One region of the Rhizobium sp. 007 genome, then DNA from elsewhere that is predicted to be linked to it. Evidence: predicted binding sites of a transcription regulator. Region 1 holds the regulator's gene; each other region holds the start of a gene.
The links. The regulator PhoB, encoded in region 1, activates phosphate uptake and scavenging genes when phosphate is short. The targets are predictions, from matches to a motif close to TGTCATNNANCTGTCAT.

Region 1 (2,267 bases):
GACTTCATCAGAAACTCGAGCAGCCTGAACTCGGTGGGGCCGAGCTTGACTTCCTTCTTCTGCCTGTGAACCCGGCGGGCGTTCTTATCGAGCGTCAGATCCCCGACCTTCAGCGTGCTCTCCAGCAGCGCTGGATTGAGACGCCGCAGGAGGTTCCGCAAGCGGATGAGGAGTTCCACGGGGGAGACTGCCTTTATGAGGCAGTCGTCGGCTCCGGCGGAGAGAACGGCCAACCGGTCCTGCTCGAGGGCCGAGTCCAGCAGCACCACGATCGGAAGGCGGGCGGTCGCTCCAGTTGTCCGGAACTGGCGGCATGTCGAGATTGCCATCGAGCCAGGAGCCGGCGCACCGAATATCACCGCATCAGGCAGCCGCAACGCCACGAGCTCGACCAGCGACGCATGCGGGTGAAGACAGTTCACCGAATACCCTTCTGTCTCCAGAGCATGCTTCAGTGTCGCGAGCAGATCTTCGTCCTGCTCAACAACAAGTACCCGCACCGACATCTTCTCCGGCCTCCCTGCTATGCTTCCATCGAATATCCTGCGCCGCGGACGGTGCGGATGACGTCCTGCATGTTGGAGAAGTTCAGCGCCTTGCGCAGTCGACCGACATGAACGTCCACGGTGCGCTCGTCGACATAAATGTCGTGGCCCCAGACACCGTCCAGAAGCTGCGAACGCGAGAAGACGCGGCCGGGCGACGACATCAGGAATTCCAGTAGACGGAATTCGGTCGGGCCGAGACGGACTTCGCGGCTCTTGCGGTGAACACGATGCGTTTCGCGGTCGAGTTCGATATCGCCGCATTTCAGCACCGTGGAGAGCACCTCGGGCTTGGCGCGGCGCAGCATCGCCTTGACGCGGGCAACGAGTTCGGGCGTGGAGAACGGCTTGACCACGTAGTCGTCGGCGCCGGTGGAAAGGCCGCGCACACGCTCGCTTTCCTCGCCGCGCGCCGTCAGCATGATGATCGGCAGACGCTCCGTTTCCGGGCGCATGCGCAGGCGGCGGCAAAGCTCTATGCCCGACACGCCCGGCAGCATCCAATCGAGGATCAGAATATCCGGCGTGCGCTCCTGAAGCCTGATTTCGGCCTCGTCGCCGCGCAGAATGGTGTCGACCTCGAAACCTTCGGCCTCAAGGTTATAGCGAAGAAGCACGCTCAGTGCCTCTTCGTCTTCAACGACTGCAACTCTCGGGATCATTCGGTTCTGTCTCCTGAGGGCCGGTTCGGAATTGTCATTCCGTGACCGCGCCGACGGTGTTGGCAGTATCGTCCTTCGGACGTTCGCCTTCCGGCTGTGCGCCGGTCGCCATGTAATAGATCGTTTCGGCAATGTTAGTGGCGTGATCGCCGATGCGCTCGATGTTCTTCGCACAGAAGAGAAGATGCGTGCAGCTGGTGATGTTGCGCGGATCTTCCATCATGTAGGTCAACAGCTCGCGGAACAGCGAGGTGTACATCGCGTCGATTTCCTCGTCGCGCTCGCGGATCGACTTCGCCTTGTCGGCTGAACGCGAGGCATAGACGTCGAGTACTTCCTTGAGCTGGACCAGCGCCAGTTCGGAAAGATGCTCGAGACCGCGGGCGAGCTTGCGCGGAACGCCGGTGCTCTGCACGGCGATGACACGCTTGGCGGTGTTCTTGCCGAGATCGCCGACGCGCTCGAGATCGGCCGCGATGCGGATCGAGCCCATGATCTCGCGAAGGTCCGAGGCCACCGGCTGGCGGCGGGCAATCGTGACGATCGCCTTGTCGCCGATCTCGCGCTCGGCGTGATCCATGACGACATCGTCGGAGATGACCTTCTGGGCCAAGCCAGCGTCACCGTTAACCAGCGCGCGGACGGCGTCCGACACCATCTGCTCGGCAAGCCCGCCCATTTCCGAGATGCGGCGGGACAAATACTTCAGATCCTCGTCATAGGCAGAAAAGATATGGGTCGATGCCATTGGGATTGTCCTTGAATAGCCTGAACGCCGCAGCTCAGCCGAAGCGGCCCATGATGTAATCCTGGGTGCGCGGGTCGTCCGGATTGGTGAACATCTTGTCGGTGTCATTCTCCTCGACGAGATTGCCGAGGTGGAACATGGCGGTGCGCTGCGAAACGCGGGCTGCCTGCTGCATCGAGTGCGTCACGATGACAATACTGTAGTTCTCGCGAAGCTCGTGGATCAGCTCCTCGACCTTGGCGGTCGCGATCGGATCGAGCGCCGAGCACGGTTCGTCCATCAGGATGACTTCCGGGCTGACGGCAACGGCGC
Region 2 (2,267 bases), 150 kb from region 1:
CGAACAGCGGCGAGAGCGCTGAGGTGAAGCCCTTCACCGGCTCCTCGATCGGCACGATGTCGTAGCGGCATCCGAGCGCCTTGGCGCAGTCGGCCGCATCCTTCAGCGAATCGGTTGACGTGTAGCGATATGGCAGCATCACCGTTCGGACGCGCTCCTCGCCGAGCGCATCGACGGCGATCGCCGCGCAGATCGCCGAGTCGATGCCGCCGGAGAGGCCGAGGACGACATTCTTGAAGCCGTTCTTATTCACATAATCGCGGAAACCGACCAGGCAGGCGCGATAGTCGGCCTCGTCGGGCTCGGGAATACGTGACATCGGGCCTTCGCTACAGCGCCAGCCGTTTTCGCCGCGCTTCCAGGTCGTCACCGCCAGCGCGGTTTCGAACTGGCTCATCTGGAAGGCCAGCGATTTGTCGCCATTGAAGGCGAAGCTCGCACCGTCGAAGACGAGTTCGTCCTGCCCGCCGAGCTGATTGGCGAAGATTAGCGGCAGGCCGGTTTCGATCACCTGCTTGAGCGCCACCTGATGGCGCACGTCGACCTTGCCGCGATAATAGGGTGAACCGTTCGGCACCAGCAGGATTTCGGCGCCACTTTCGGCGAGTGTCTCGCAGACGCCGAGATCGTTCCAGATCTCTTCGCAGATCGGCACGCCGATCCGCACGCCGCGGAAATTCACCGGCCCCGGCATCGATCCTTCGGAAAAGACGCGCTTCTCGTCGAACTCGCCGTAGTTCGGCAGGTCGATCTTGTCACGCAGCACCAGGATCTGGCCGCCGTCGAGAACTGCAACCGAGTTATGCCGCCCCGTCTTTCCCTGCCGCGGGAAGCCGACGATGACGCCGGGGCCGCCGTCTGCGGTATCGGCCGCGAGGTCCTCGACCGCCTTCAGGCAGGCCCTCAGAAAGGCCGGTTTCAGCACGAGGTCTTCCGGCGGATAACCGGAAATGAAAAGCTCCGTCAGAAGCAGCAGATCCGCGCCTTGGCGGGCCGCATCGGCGCGTGCCTCACGAGCTTTGGCGAGGTTTCCGGCGACATCGCCGACTGTCGGGTTCAACTGGGCAACGGCAATCTGGAGCGTATTCAAAGGAGCGTTTTCCTGTGTCATGTCATCCATTTAGCGCGGGCCGCCCGCCGCTTCAATTGCCCGCGCCATGAAAAGCCGCGGGGTCTGCCGGGCGAAAAACTCAAACCATAGGGAAAAGCCGGGAAACCGAAAGGTTCATCTAGCGTTCATGACAGGCATGTGACACTTCGGTGAAGATTTTATGACGTCGGAGTATGCCGTTGATTGCGTTGATAATGAAGTCCGTACCGGCCAGAAAAGCAGCACCGCTTTCCGCCGGTTTCGGGTCGAGTGTTCAGTCTCCGGCAGCGCGCGCGGCAATCGGCATCGTATTTTCGTTTTCTCTCGCTTTCCTCAGCGTTATCACCGTCGAGTGGATTGCGCGCGGCACGTTGACCGATGTCGGCGAGTTCCTGACATCGACGGTTAGGCCCGGCATGACGACCGTCGCCATGCTGACGATCGTGATGTTGACCCTCGATGCCGTATTTGGACGGCGCTACCAATCGGCATTGGTATTGATCCCGCTTTTCCTGATCCCGGCCTTTGTCTCCAATCAGAAGCAGCACTTTCTCTCCGACCCCTTCTATCCGTCCGACGTACTCTTTACCCGTCAGATCATGGAGCTGCTGCCGGTCATGGTGCGAGACAGCCCGTGGACCGCCACAGCACTTCTCGTCGGCATCGTGCTTTCCACCGCAGGCATCGTTTTCGCATGGCGTTATGCCTGGCAGAACTTCCCGAAACTCTCTCGCCAGGCGCGCCTGCGCCACCTCTGCCTCGGGTTGCCGGTGCTAACGGCCTTCGCGTCGCTCATGGACTATTCGCAATATTCCTACATTCGCGACCGCCTGCAGGTGGTACCGATGATGTGGGACCAGAAGGAGAACTACCGCAGCAACGGCTTCATACTGGCCTTCCTCTTCAACATCCCGATGGCCGATGTCGCAGCGCCCGCCGGTCTCAACGCCGATGCGCTCGACGCGATCCCCTCGCGCAACTACGGCTATCTAACCGGCCCGGAAGAAAAGCCGGACATCATCATGCTGATGAGCGAGTCCTTTTGGGATCCGATGAGGTTGAAAAACCTCTCATTCAGCGCCGATCCGATGCCGAACGTCCGCGCCGCGCAGTCCGGCTACGTCTTCTCGCCGGAATTCGGCGGCATGACCGCCAATGTCGAATTCGAGGCACTGAC
Region 3 (2,267 bases), 1.7 Mb from region 1:
CGCAGCGCATGCGGTGTTGCCGTTTCCGGCAATCCGAAGGCGCTGCGCATCCGCTGCATCGTGCGCTGGATGATCCCAGCCTGGAGCTTGCCGCCGCGAGCGCCGCGGAAGAGCGGTTCTCCTTTCTCCAGATGGTACGGGCAGAGAGAGCGGTATTTCTCAACGGCTTCAAGAACAACGGGCAGCAGCGGAACCAGGCGCGTCTTGTTGCCCTTGCCGGTGATGCGCAGTGTCGTGGCGCCTGCATGCAAGCTGTCCGCAGTCAGGTCAAGTGCCTCGGCAATGCGCAGACCGCAGCCATAGAGGAGCGTGAAAACGGCGGCGTCGCGCGCAGCGATCCATGGTTCCTCGTGAAGCTGTGCCTCGTCGCTGGCGACATTGATCGCCTGCTTGTCGGAGAGTGGTTTCGGCAGCGATTTCGGCTGTTTCGGTGAGCGAACGGCTCCTGCTCCGGCGGCGTTCACCAAACCTTTTTTTTCCAGATATCGCAGCAGCGACCGAAGACCGGCGAGATTGCGGCCAAGCGATCGCGCCCCGGAACCTTCTTTCCGGCGGGCAGCCAGGAAGCCGCGGAAATCGGCCGGGCGAAGAGATTCAATGTCCTTCAACGTCGCCGGGCCGCCGATATGGCCGGTCAGGAAGGTGAGGAACTGGCGGCTATCACGCTCGTAGGCGTCGAGCGTGTGTTCGGAAAAGCGCCGCTCGCGCTCGAGATTTTCAAGCCAGGCGCTGCGTTCCGCCATCAGGCGCGGGTCGGCGATAATCAAAAGTTCGTTCACTGGCGCGGGCCTTGATTTTGTTCTTGCCTTTGCCAAGTTTGAAGGAGGGACCGTTAGGGAATTGCTAATATCGGCCAAGCTCTTGTCATGCTTCCATCATAATAGGTTGCGATAGCTGTTCCGAACGAAACAGGACTTTGCATGGCACGGCGCCAATCCACGACGGCTTTCGGACAGCTCGCGGAAGCGATCGCTCTGGTTTCCCACGGCAACCCCGGACACATCGTTGATACTCTGATCGCCGAGCGCGGCCAGCGCATCGTCCGAAACCCGCTTTGGCCGGTGATGCGGCCCTTTCTCTATGCGCTTTTGCGCTATAACAAGGCGCTTCAGTTCGCCAACGACGTAGCGAACATGCCGGGCTTTCAGTGCTTCGAATATATGAGCAACCTGCTGACGCTGGACATCGCGGTTAGAAATGCCGAGCGTATCCCTGCTTCCGGCGGCTTCATACTCGTCAGCAATCATCCGACCGGCATTGCCGATGGTGTTGCAGTTTTCGACCTCCTGAAGAACCGCCGCCCGGACATGATGTTCTTTGCCAACCGGGACGCGGTGCGCGTCAATCCGCGCTTTGCGGAAATGGTGATCCCTGTGGAATGGCGGGACGAATACAAGACCAAACTCAAGACCCGTGAGACGCTGCAGCTTACGAACCACGCCGTGAAGCAAGGAAAGGCAACTGTATTGTTTCCCTCGGGCCGCATCGCCTATTGGGCGAACGGCCGGCTGAATGAAAGGCCGTGGAAAAACTCTGCGGTCGGCCTTGCCCGCAAATACAATCTGCCGATCTTGCCAGTGCACATGACCGCGCGCAACTCCGGTCTTTTCTACTGGTTTGCAAAGTGGTCGACCGAACTGCGCGACATGACGGTGTTTCACGAACTTCTCAACAAGCGCGGCGATCGTTTTGATTTCATCATCGGCAATCTCGTTCCGGTGGGGCATCTGGACGGCGACATAAACGAAGTGACCAAGGCGCTTGAAAAACACACGCTACATGATCTGCGTGCGGACAGCGATGCACGGTTCCTGCCGCTTATGCAGCCGCCCGCGCCGGAGATAGTGGCGGCCCATTCATTTCGTTGAGCGGACAGGTTAAAGCGAGGCATGCTGCTCCGCTCGATGTTTGCCCAGAAGGAAAGGTCGCTGCGATCGATCCGCATGGATCTTTCGGGCATCAATCTTTTCGTCGGCGAAAACGGCGCGGGAAAAGGCACGCTCCGGCGCGCTATCGATGGCTGGCGCTCCGACCGATCGTCGCCCTGCGCACGCCATGTCTGGCGGTCACGGCACCGATGCTCGACGAGGACGGAAGCAATCTGGCGGCTGTTTTGGCATCATTGGTGCATAGGGGAGGATACCGTCGATCTCGACCGCGCGATTGCTTCCGCACTTGGCGCTGCCAGGCCGATTGTGCCGGAGAGCTTCTTGCCGCCGCGGCCGAGGAGTGATGCGGCGTGCGGCAGGACGGCTCACATGGATCGA

Region 2: a site for PhoB is predicted at 1,239-1,255, ahead of ISN39_RS09115 (LTA synthase family protein). Genes of this name have one in related genera too.
Region 3: a site for PhoB is predicted at 863-879, ahead of ISN39_RS17775 (1-acyl-sn-glycerol-3-phosphate acyltransferase). Genes of this name have one in related genera too.

The regions. Positions count from the first base shown of each region.
Region 1 covers NZ_CP064187.1:1,948,266-1,950,532, forward strand. Annotated here, with positions in the region: gene ISN39_RS09860 (winged helix-turn-helix domain-containing protein) at 1-506, opposite strand, end outside; gene phoB (phosphate regulon transcriptional regulator PhoB) at 524-1,207, opposite strand; gene phoU (phosphate signaling complex protein PhoU) at 1,242-1,955, opposite strand; gene pstB (phosphate ABC transporter ATP-binding protein PstB) at 1,990-2,267, opposite strand, start outside.
Region 2 covers NZ_CP064187.1:1,801,843-1,804,109, forward strand. Annotated here, with positions in the region: gene ISN39_RS09110 (NAD+ synthase) at 1-1,111, opposite strand, end outside; gene ISN39_RS09115 (LTA synthase family protein) at 1,291-2,267, shown strand, end outside.
Region 3 covers NZ_CP064187.1:3,631,374-3,633,640, reverse strand. Annotated here, with positions in the region: gene ISN39_RS17780 (tyrosine recombinase XerC) at 1-779, opposite strand, end outside; gene ISN39_RS17775 (1-acyl-sn-glycerol-3-phosphate acyltransferase) at 921-1,868, shown strand.